DNA from 3 places in the Microbacterium petrolearium genome. Region 3 is predicted to be linked to each of the others. Evidence: predicted binding sites of a transcription regulator. Region 3 holds the regulator's gene; each other region holds the start of a gene.
The links. Region 3 encodes HrcA, which represses chaperone genes, less so after heat shock. Its sites were predicted from a motif close to TTNGCACTCGNNNNNNNCGAGTGCNAA; they were not measured.
Positions count from the first base shown of each region.

Region 1: a site for HrcA is predicted at 1,259-1,285, ahead of ACYVJ0_RS09775 (Hsp20/alpha crystallin family protein). Genes of this name have one in related genera too.
Region 2: a site for HrcA is predicted at 2,117-2,143, ahead of groL (chaperonin GroEL). Genes of this name have one in related genera too.

Region 1 is NZ_BAAGRQ010000011.1:39,872-43,139, forward strand. It holds gene ACYVJ0_RS09770 (helix-turn-helix transcriptional regulator) at 1-603, shown strand, start outside; gene ACYVJ0_RS09775 (Hsp20/alpha crystallin family protein) at 769-1,188, opposite strand; gene ACYVJ0_RS09780 (hypothetical protein) at 1,314-2,441, opposite strand; gene ACYVJ0_RS09785 (DNA glycosylase AlkZ-like family protein) at 2,526-3,268, shown strand, end outside.
Region 2 is NZ_BAAGRQ010000004.1:176,803-180,070, forward strand. It holds gene ACYVJ0_RS05215 (DUF2332 family protein) at 1-779, shown strand, start outside; gene ACYVJ0_RS05220 (DUF3263 domain-containing protein) at 854-1,093, shown strand; gene ACYVJ0_RS05225 (LytR C-terminal domain-containing protein) at 1,156-1,695, shown strand; gene ACYVJ0_RS05230 (cold-shock protein) at 1,803-2,006, shown strand; gene groL (chaperonin GroEL) at 2,180-3,268, shown strand, end outside.
Region 3 is NZ_BAAGRQ010000001.1:375,190-378,457, forward strand. It holds gene ACYVJ0_RS01840 (16S rRNA (uracil(1498)-N(3))-methyltransferase) at 1-352, opposite strand, end outside; gene dnaJ (molecular chaperone DnaJ) at 355-1,458, opposite strand; gene hrcA (heat-inducible transcriptional repressor HrcA) at 1,510-2,550, opposite strand; gene hemW (radical SAM family heme chaperone HemW) at 2,619-3,268, opposite strand, start outside.

The sequences.
Region 1 (3,268 bases), on a different contig from region 3:
GATGAGCGCGACCACGTGTTCCGCCTGGCCGGGCATCCGCTGCCGCCGCGCGGTGGCGGCAGCGAGCACATCGGACCCGGCCTGTTGCGGGTGCTGGACCGGCTCGAGGACACCCCGGCCGAGATCGTGACGGAGCTGGGGGAGACCCTGCGCCAGACGCCCCTGGGGATCGCGCTGACGGGCGACCTGACGCGCTTCGAGGGGCCGGAACGGAGCATCGGCTTCCGATGGTTCACCGATCCCGACATGCGTGAGCTCTACCCCCGCGAGGACCACGGTTTCCTCTCGCGGCTGTGGGCATCGGGACTGCGCGAAGTGCGGGGGCGCCGGGGTCCCAGGTCCCGTGCGGCGGCACTTGCCGACCTGCTGCTGGCCCGGAGCGAGGAGTTCCGTGAGGTGTGGCAGCTGCAGGAGGTGGGCTTGCGCCCGGCGGAGACGAAGCGCTTCCTTCACCCCGAGGTCGGCCTGCTCGACGTGACCTGTCAGAACCTGATCGACCCCGCCACGTCGCAGTCGCTGCTCGTCTACACGGCGGTGCCGGGCACCGAGAGTCACGAGAAGCTCGCGCTGCTCTCGACGCTCGCGCCCCGCTCCGCGCGCTGACCGGCCTCAGGCGGCGGCGCCCCGCGGGCTGTCAGGCGGGGGCGCTTGAGCCAGGTGGGGGCCGGGGGCTCGCGCAGTCCGGGGAGCGACGGCGACCAGATGCCCGCGAATCGCGTGCGCATGCAGACGGGGCGGCTCCATCGGAGCCGCCCCGTCTGTGCCGCGTCAGACGGTGATCGCGGGTGCGTCGCTGCCGTGCTGGATCTCGATCTTGCGGGGCTTGGCCTTCTCGCTGATCGGGATGAGCACGCTGAGCACGCCGTTCTCGTACCGGGCCGAGATCGCCTCGGTGTCGATGCCCTGGCCGAGATTCAGCTGACGCAGGAAGGTGCCCGAGGCACGCTCGCGGGTGATCCACGAGACGCCCTCGTCGCTGCGCACGGTCCGCTCGGCGCGGATCGTGAGCACCTGACCGTCGACGTCGATGTCCACGCTGCCGGGATCGATCCCCGGCAGGTCGGCGCTGAGAACGTAGTGATCGCCGTCGCGGTACAGGTCCATCGGCATCAGCCGCGGCCCCTGACGGTCGAGCATCTGCTGGGCGACGCGGTCCAGCTCGCGGAACGGATCGAAGAACATCGCCATGGTGATCGTCCTCCTTCTGTCTGGCGCTGTTCACCTCACAGAATCGAGTCGGATCGACTCACTTCGATTATTAGCACTCTCGGGGTGAGAGTGCCAACTTCACAGCGATCTCGAAGCTGCGCGGCTCAGCGGCCGAAGATGCCGATCACGTTGAGGGCGAACCACGCGATCGCGAGGAGCGCGACCACGACACTCGCCCACGACCATCCCTTCTTCAGGCGTCGCCCGGGCTCGGCCACGCCGGGTGCCGGCGCCGGCGGCGCGACGACGGCCTCGTCGCCGAAGGGCAGGGCCCCTCCGGGCGCGACGACGGCGGCCGGGGCGGCGCCCGCCGTGAGCCGCTCGTCCCGCCACCGACCCCACTGAGCGAGCTTGTCCATGAGGGCCGCGACCACCGAGAACAGCCATGCCCAGGTGCGCGGATCGAGCGTCGAGACGTTCCGTCGGGTGTAGAGGAAGAGCCAGTCGTCGACGATCTCGACGTCGAGCTGCCCGGCGTGGTCGATGAACCGCGCCATGATGTCGGGCGTGAACAGGTACAGCGCGTCGCGCTCGTAGCCCTGCGGGCAGTACAGCGCGAAGTGGCGGTCGAAGTCGCCCTCCAGGCTCAGGCGCTGATCGCGGTCGAAGGTCGTGGGCAGGTTGGAGCCGAACACGCTGTTGTTGCCGAGCGCGTCGAGCACGATGTGCGGCAGCGGGGCGTCGAGGTGGATCGCCACGTAGCCCCAGCGGTGCGTGGTGCGGTTCTTGCCCGATCCGGTCGTGTAACGGTAGTTGCCGAACTCGACGAAGCGCGGGTGCTCGCCGCGCACCCGGCCGGTGGCCTGGCGCGAGTTGCCGCGGTTGAAGATCATGCCGGGAAGGCGCGGATCCTCGGCTCGGGGCAGGTAGCGCATTCCGTTGGCGCGGGCGAAGTGGTCGAGCCGGTATGCGGCCTCGGGGGAGCCGATCGCGCCGCGCACGACGGCGACGATCATGATGATCGGCACGGCGAGGAACAGCAGCGGCACGAGCACGAACGCCGGCGACGGCCGGTCCCCGGAGAAGGCGCCCCCGATCAGCGGCAGCATCGCCAGCCCGACGACGAGGAAGACCGACGCGAACGCGATCATGCCGGCGACGAGGCAGCCCTGGCCCGTGCCGACGCCGTTCGCGCGCTGCTGCGCCCGCCACGCCTTCACGGCGGCGCGGTCCACGGGATCGACGAGCGGCCGCGCGTCGAAGCGATAGGCGGAGGGCGACGGCTGGCTCACCCTGCCACCGTACGACAGCCGGCCCGCGCGCCGCGGGCGGATCCGCGCCTTCTGCGTCGGCGCCCGGGGTGGCACGATCGGGGCATGCTGACGCTGAGCGGGCAGGAGGCGCGGCGCATCGCGGTGCGCGCGCAGTTCCTCGACGCGTACCGGCCGCAGTCGCTGCTCGAGGTCATGGATCAGCTCGCGGGCGTGCAGATCGATCCGACCACCGCGGTCGCGCGCAGCCAGGAGCTCGTGCTGTGGTCGCGCCTCGGCGACGCCTTCGCGCCGGCCGACCTCACCCACGCACTCGAGGTGGAGCGCACGGTGGCCGAGCACGTCACGCTGCTGCGCCCGATGGCCGACATGGGCGTCGTGCTCGCGGTCGCGGACGAGTGGGTGAATCCCGCGACGAGCGCCTGGGTCGAGGCGAACGCGGCGTTCCGCGACCGGATCGTGGCGCGGCTGCGTGCGGACGGCGCGCAGACCGCGGCCACGCTGCCGAACGACCCCGAGGTGCCGTACGCCTCCACCGGATGGGACGACGAGCGCAACACCGGGCGGATGCTCGAGGTGCTGTGCCTGCGCGGTGAGGTGGCGGTGTCGGGGCGCGAAGGCCGGCGGCGGCTGTGGGATCTCGCCGAGCGCGTGTACCCGGCCGACCTGCACGTGCAGTCGCCGGACGAGGCCCGCGCGATCCGCGACGAGCGCCGCCTGCTGTCGCTCGGCATCGCCCGCGAGAAGCCGCTGCGTTCCCCGGCGGAGCCCTCGCCGCTCGGCCCGATCGGGCTCGAGGCCGTGGTCGAGGGCGTCGAGGGCACGTGGCGCGTGCATCCGGACGTGCT
Region 2 (3,268 bases), on a different contig from region 3:
AGGGTGACTATGACGCGTGGGCGCGCTTCGTCCTCTCGCACGCGGATCGCGTGGTCGCCGAGTGCGCGGCGCGCGGCATCCAGACGAACGAGCCGGGGCGGTGCGCGCCGCTGCTGTACGCGTTGCAGCGCGTACCGGGGCCGATCGCGCTGCTCGAGATCGGCGCGTCGGCCGGGCTGTGCCTCTACCCGGATCGCTACGCGTACCGCTTCCGCAGCGACGACGGATCGGTGCGCGAGGTGGGCAGCGGAGCCTCGGTCGTGCTCGACTGCGTGCTGCGCGGTGGGACGCCCGTGCCCGGGGCACTGCCGGAGATCGTGTGGCGGGCGGGCATCGACCCCGCGCCGCGCGATGCGGCCGACCCCGTCGACCGCGACTGGATCACGGGGCTCGTCTGGCCGGGCGAGCGCGGCAGGGCCGCGCGGATCGCGGCGGCCCTCGACATCGCGGCGGCCGACCCGCCCCTGCTCGTTGCGGGCGACGCCAGTGCGCCGGGCGCGCTCGAGGCGCTCGCGGCTCGGGCGCCCGCCGGCGCGACCCTCGTCGTGACGACCCCCGGCGTGCTGCCGCACGTGCCGCGCGCGGCGCGGGAGCGCCTCATCCGGCAGATCCGCGCGCTCGATGCCCGCTGGATCACGCTCGACGCTCCCGGCCTGCACGACGCGTGGACGCGCCGGCCCGATCCCGACGGCTGGGACGGCTTCGCGCTCGCGCTGGACGGGGAGATCCTGGCCGCCGCCGACCCGCTGGGCGCGTGGATCGAGGAGCGCACGCCGTAGGGGTCCTCGGCCGATCAGCCGCCCGTGCGGTGCGCCTCCTGGGCGACCCGAGCACGCCGCCTACCGTGGAGGACGTGGCACTGACCGAGACCGACCGCGCGATCCTCGCCTTCGAGGCGGAGTGGACGAGGCATGCGGGTGCCAAGGAGGAGGCGATCCGCGCCACCCTCGGCATGACGCCCGCCCGCTACTACCAGCTGCTGGGTCGGCTCATCGACACCGCCGAGGCTCTCGAGCACGATCCGCTGCTCGTGAAGCGCCTGCGCCGCGTGCGCGACGAGCGCCTCGCGCGCCGCGCCGCCCTGCACGCCTGACGCGCGGAACCGGAGACCGCGGCACTCAGAATCGGCGTCGCGGCGCCGGGTAGCATCGTCGGGTGCCGAACGAGACGTACCCCCGCGATCGCTTCGACGACGTGCCGCGACAGCGCGACCGCGTCGGCGCGCACCGCGCGGAGAACCCGCGCCTGCGGGTGGGCGTGGCGCTGCTCTGGGCCGGTGTCAGCGCGGTCGTGCTCTTCTGCGTGGGGGTGGTGACGTTCCTCGCGCTGTCACAGCAGCAGCCGGACGTCGTCGCGGGCCCAGACCCCGTGCCCACGGTCGAAGCCGTCGTAGACCCCTCCTACCAGGTGCTCATCCTGAACGGGACGGCGTCGCAGGGCATCGAGGTGCGGGCCGAGGAGCAGCTCGTCGCGGCCGGCTGGAACGGCGACGACGTCTCGGCGAGCGCCTCCAGCGCGACGGACATCCCCGAGACCGTCGTGTACTACGCCGCGCCGGAGCACGAGGCGGCCGCGGCCGGCGTCGCGGAGGCGCTGGGCGGCGGACGCCTCGAGGAGAGCACCGCGTACGTCGCCGACGCGGAGACGAAGGTCGTCACGGTGGTGCTCGGCCTGGATCGTGTTTCCGCCGGGTAAACGTTCGGCATCGCGCATGTCAAACCTGCTCTGAACCCTCTCGCCCGCGTGTGGCGCGTGGCTACGCTGTCGCTGTCGATCCCCCGCAGCACCAGGAGAGTTCCAGCATGACCCAGGGCACCGTCAAGTGGTTCAACGCCGAGAAGGGGTACGGGTTCATCACCGTCGCCGACGGCAGCCAGGACGTCTTCGTCCACTACTCCAACATCGAGATGGGCGGTTTCCGCGTGCTCGAGGAGGGGCAGGCCGTCGAGTTCACCGTCGGAACCGGCCAGAAGGGCCCGCAGGCGGAGGCCGTCCGCCCCGTCTGACCCTCCCTCATCCCGCAACGCCCCGGACCCCTCGGTTCCGGGGCGTTCCCGCGCGCCGGGAGCCCGCGCCACGCGGCTTGCACTCCCTGGGGTCGAGTGCCAGAATGGCGTTAGCACTCGCAGGATTTGAGTGCTAAACCCATACGCCTACGTCCGGGAGGGACGACACACACATGGCAAAGATGATCGCTTTCGACGAGGAGGCCCGGCGCGGCCTCGAGCGCGGCCTCAACCAGCTGGCCGACGCCGTCAAGGTGACGCTCGGCCCGCGCGGTCGCAACGTCGTGCTCGAGAAGAAGTGGGGCGCTCCCACCATCACGAACGACGGCGTCTCGATCGCCAAGGAGATCGAGCTCGACGACCCGTACGAGAAGATCGGCGCGGAGCTCGTCAAGGAGGTTGCGAAGAAGACCGACGACGTCGCCGGTGACGGCACGACGACGGCGACCGTGCTCGCCCAGGCGCTCGTGCGCGAGGGCCTGCGCAACGTCGCGGCCGGTGCCGACCCGATCAGCCTGAAGCGCGGCATCGAGAAGGCCGTCAAGGCCGTCACGGACGAGCTGCTCGCGAACGCCAAGGAGGTCGAGTCGAAGGACCAGATCGCCGCCACCGCGTCGATCTCGGCCGCCGACCCGGAGATCGGCGCGCTCATCGCCGAGGCCATCGACAAGGTGGGCAAGGAGGGCGTCGTCACGGTCGAGGAGGCCCAGGCGTTCGGCACCGAGCTCGAGCTCACCGAGGGCATGCGCTTCGACAAGGGCTACCTGAACCCCTACTTCGTCACGGACCCGGAGCGCCAGGAGGCCGTCTTCGAGGACCCGTACATCCTCATCGCCAACCAGAAGATCTCGAACATCAAGGATCTGCTGCCGGTCGTCGACAAGGTGATCCAGTCGGGCAAGGAGCTCGTCATCATCGCCGAGGACGTCGAGGGCGAGGCCCTGGCCACGCTCGTGCTGAACAAGATCCGCGGCATCTTCAAGTCGGTCGCCGTGAAGGCCCCCGGCTTCGGCGACCGTCGCAAGGCCCAGCTGCAGGACATCGCGATCCTCACCGGCGGCCAGGTCATCACCGAGGAGGTCGGCCTCAAGCTCGAGAACACCGAGCTCGACCTGCTCGGCCGCGCGCGCAAGGTCATCGTCACGAAGGACGAGACGACCATCGTCGAGGGCGCGGGCGACGCGGGCCAGATCGAGGGCCGCGTGACCCAGATCCGTCGCGAGATCGAGAACACCGACAGCGACTACGACCGCGAGAAGCTG
Region 3 (3,268 bases):
GCGAGACGCTGCGCGCGGCCTGCCACGGGATCACCTCGTCGACGCCCAGCTCGGTGGCCGCCTGCACGGCCAGCTCGTCGCGGTCGCCCTTCGCGAGCGCCTGTGCGAGCACGAGGCGCGGGCGGACCGGCGCCTCCTCGCTGCGGCCGCTCACCCGGATGCGCACGTGCTTGGGGTCGGCCGCGACGACCTCGCCGTCCAGACGCACGCCCCGGCCGTCGCCGACCGTGACGGCCTCGCCCGGGCGGACGCGGCGCACCGCGGCGGCGTGATGGGCCTCGGCGCCCGTCAGCTCGATCTCGTCGCCGACCGCGGCCGCCGCGGCGGACTCGTCGAGGAAGTGCAGCGCCACGATCAGTTGCGGAAGCGGTCGCGCAGCTTGGCGAACAGGCCCTGGTGGTGCTCGGAGAGGCGCGGCGCCTGCGGCCGCTGGCGCTGCGCCAGCTCCTCCACGAGGGCGCGCGTCTTCGCGTCGAGCTTGGTCGGCGTCATCACCCGCACGCCGAGGCGCAGATCGCCGCGACGTCCCGAGCGCAGGCCGGTGATGCCCCGGCCCTCGATGCGCAGCTCGTCGCCGGACTGCACGCCGGGCCGCAGATCCAGCTCGATCGGCCCGTCGAGGCCCTCGACCGTCACGTGCGTGCCGAGGATCGCGTCGGTCATCGCGACCTCGACGACGGCGGTGAGGTCGTCGCCCTCGCGCCCGAAGACCGGGTGGGGCTCGATCTCGACCTGCAGGTAGAGGTCGCCGTTCGGGCCGCCGGCCTCGCCGACCTCGCCCGAGCCGGGCAGCTGCAGCCGCAGGCCGCTCTCGACGCCGGCGGGGATGTCGACCGAGACGGTGCGGCGGGCGCGGACGCGGCCGTGGCCGTGGCACGTGGGGCACGGCGCGGGGATGACCGTGCCGTAACCCTGGCACGATCCGCACGGCTGCGTCGTGACCATGTTGCCGAGCAGGCTGCGCACCTGCGTGCGCACCTGGCCCGATCCGCCGCACACGTCGCAGCGCTCGGGATGCGTGCCCGGCTGGCAGCACGAGCCCTGGCAGGTCTCGCACAGCACGGCGGTGTCGACCTCGATGTCGCGGTGCGCGCCGAAGACGACGTCGCCCAGGTCGAGCGTGAGGCGCACGAGCGCGTCCTCGCCCCGCTGGCGCCGGTCGCGAGGGCGCCCGGCCCTGCCGCCCGCCGACCCGAAGAAGGTCTCGAAGATGTCGCCGAACCCGCCGAAACCGCCGCCGCCGAACGGCGACTCGTCGCCGCCCATGTCGTACCGCCGGCGCTGCTCCGGATCGCTCAGCACGTCGTAGGCGTGCGTGACCGCCTTGAACTTCTCGGCCGCGTCCGGGCTCGGGTTGACGTCGGGGTGCAGCTGACGCGCCAGCTTGCGGTAGGCGCGCTTGATCTCCTCGTCGCTCGCCTCGCGTGAGACGCCCAGAACCTCGTAGTGGTCTGCCACAGTCGCCTTTCCGGGACCGCCCGAGCGGTCCGTCGCCGTGTCCGTCGCGCCTCAGCGGCGCGCGGCATCCTCGTCCAGCAGCCTCGTCAGGTAGCGGGCGACCGCCCGCGCCGCCGACAGGTTGCTGGGATAGTCCATGCGGGTCGGCCCCATCACGCCCACGCGGGCCGTGCCGATCCGCGAGTCGTAGTCGCTCGCCACGATCGAGGCGTCGCCCAGGCCGAACGGCTCGTTCTCGCGCCCGATGCTCGCCGCCAGGCCCTGGTCGTCGGGCTGCATCTCCGACATCAGCCGCAGCAGGGTGACCTGCTCCTCGATCGCCTCCAGCAGCGGGTGGATGCTGCCGCGGAAGTCCTGCTCGCGGCGCGCGAGCGTGGCCGCCCCCGCCATCACGAGCCGGTTCTGGCGGAACTCCGCCAGCTCCTCCGCGATCACCCGCGCGAGTTCGCGCAGCGTGGCGGCCAGGCGGTCCGCGGGGTCCGCGGAGCCCTCGAGCACCGCGGCGACGCGCTCCGAGCCCTCGCCGACCGAGCGCCCGGTGACGAGGGTGGCGAGCTGCGCGCGCAGCAGCGCCACGTCGGCGTCCTCGAGCGCGGCCGGCACGACGACGATGCGCTGCGAGACGCGCCCCGTGTCGGTGACGAGGATCACGAGCAGCCGCGAGCGCTCGAGCGCCACGAGCTCGAGGTGCGTCACGTTCGCGCGGGCGAACGACGGGTACTGCACGAGCGCGACCTGGCCGGTCAGCTGCGTGAGCAGGCGCACGGTGCGCGCGAGGAGGTCGTCGAGGTCCTGCGGATCGGCGAGGAACGTCGAGATGGCGGCGCGCTGCGCCGGCGTGAGGGGGCGGATCTCGGCGAGGTGGTCGACGAACACGCGGTACCCCTTGTCGGTGGGCACGCGCCCGGAGGACGTGTGCGGCGCCGTGATGAGGTCCTCGTCCTCGAGCATCGCCATGTCGTTGCGGATCGTCGCGGCCGAGACATCGAAGGCGTGGCGCTCGACGATCGCCTTGCTGCCCACCGGCTCGTGCGTGTCGACGTAGTCCTGCACGATGGCGCGGAGCACCTGCAGGCCTCGTTCGGTGACCATCGCGCTCCCTTCTGGCACTCGATCCTGACGAGTGCCAATTCTAGCCGCTCGGGCCGGGAACCGGCGGCTCAGTCGGTCAGCGCGCGCACCACGGCATCGGCCAGCAGCCGCCCCTTGAGCGTCAGCACGATGCGCCCGCGGAGGGCGGCGGGACCCTCGACGAGCTCGTCGGCGATCAGCCTCGCCACGGCCTCGCGCCGCACGGCGGGCACCGTGGCCAGCTCCAGTCCCTCGCGGATGCGGCTCTCCAGCAGCACCCGCTCGAGCAGGCGCGCCGCCTCGTCCGGCCGCTCGCGAGCCGCCGCCGGGGACTCCCCGCCGGCGAGCCGCTGCGCGTACGCGGCGGGGTGCTTCACGTTCCACCAGCGCAGGCCGGCGACGTGGCTGTGCGCGCCCGGACCGAAGCCCCACCAGTCCTGCCCACGCCAGTAGTTCAGGTTGTGCCGCGAGCGGTGCTCCGGCCCGCGCGACCAGTTCGACACCTCGTACCAGTCGAAGCCGGCCGCCGCGAGGCGGGCGTCCGCGAGCTCGTACATGTCGGCCTGCACATCGCCGTCCGGCTCCGGCACCTCGGCGCGCGCGATCTGCCTGGCGAGCTTCGTGCCCTCCTCGATGATGAGCGCGTAGGCCGAGACGTGGTCGGGCTCGAGCGCCAGCGCCGCGTCGAGCGATGCCGACCAGTCGCCCAGGGTCTCCCCCGGCGCGCCGTAGATCAGGT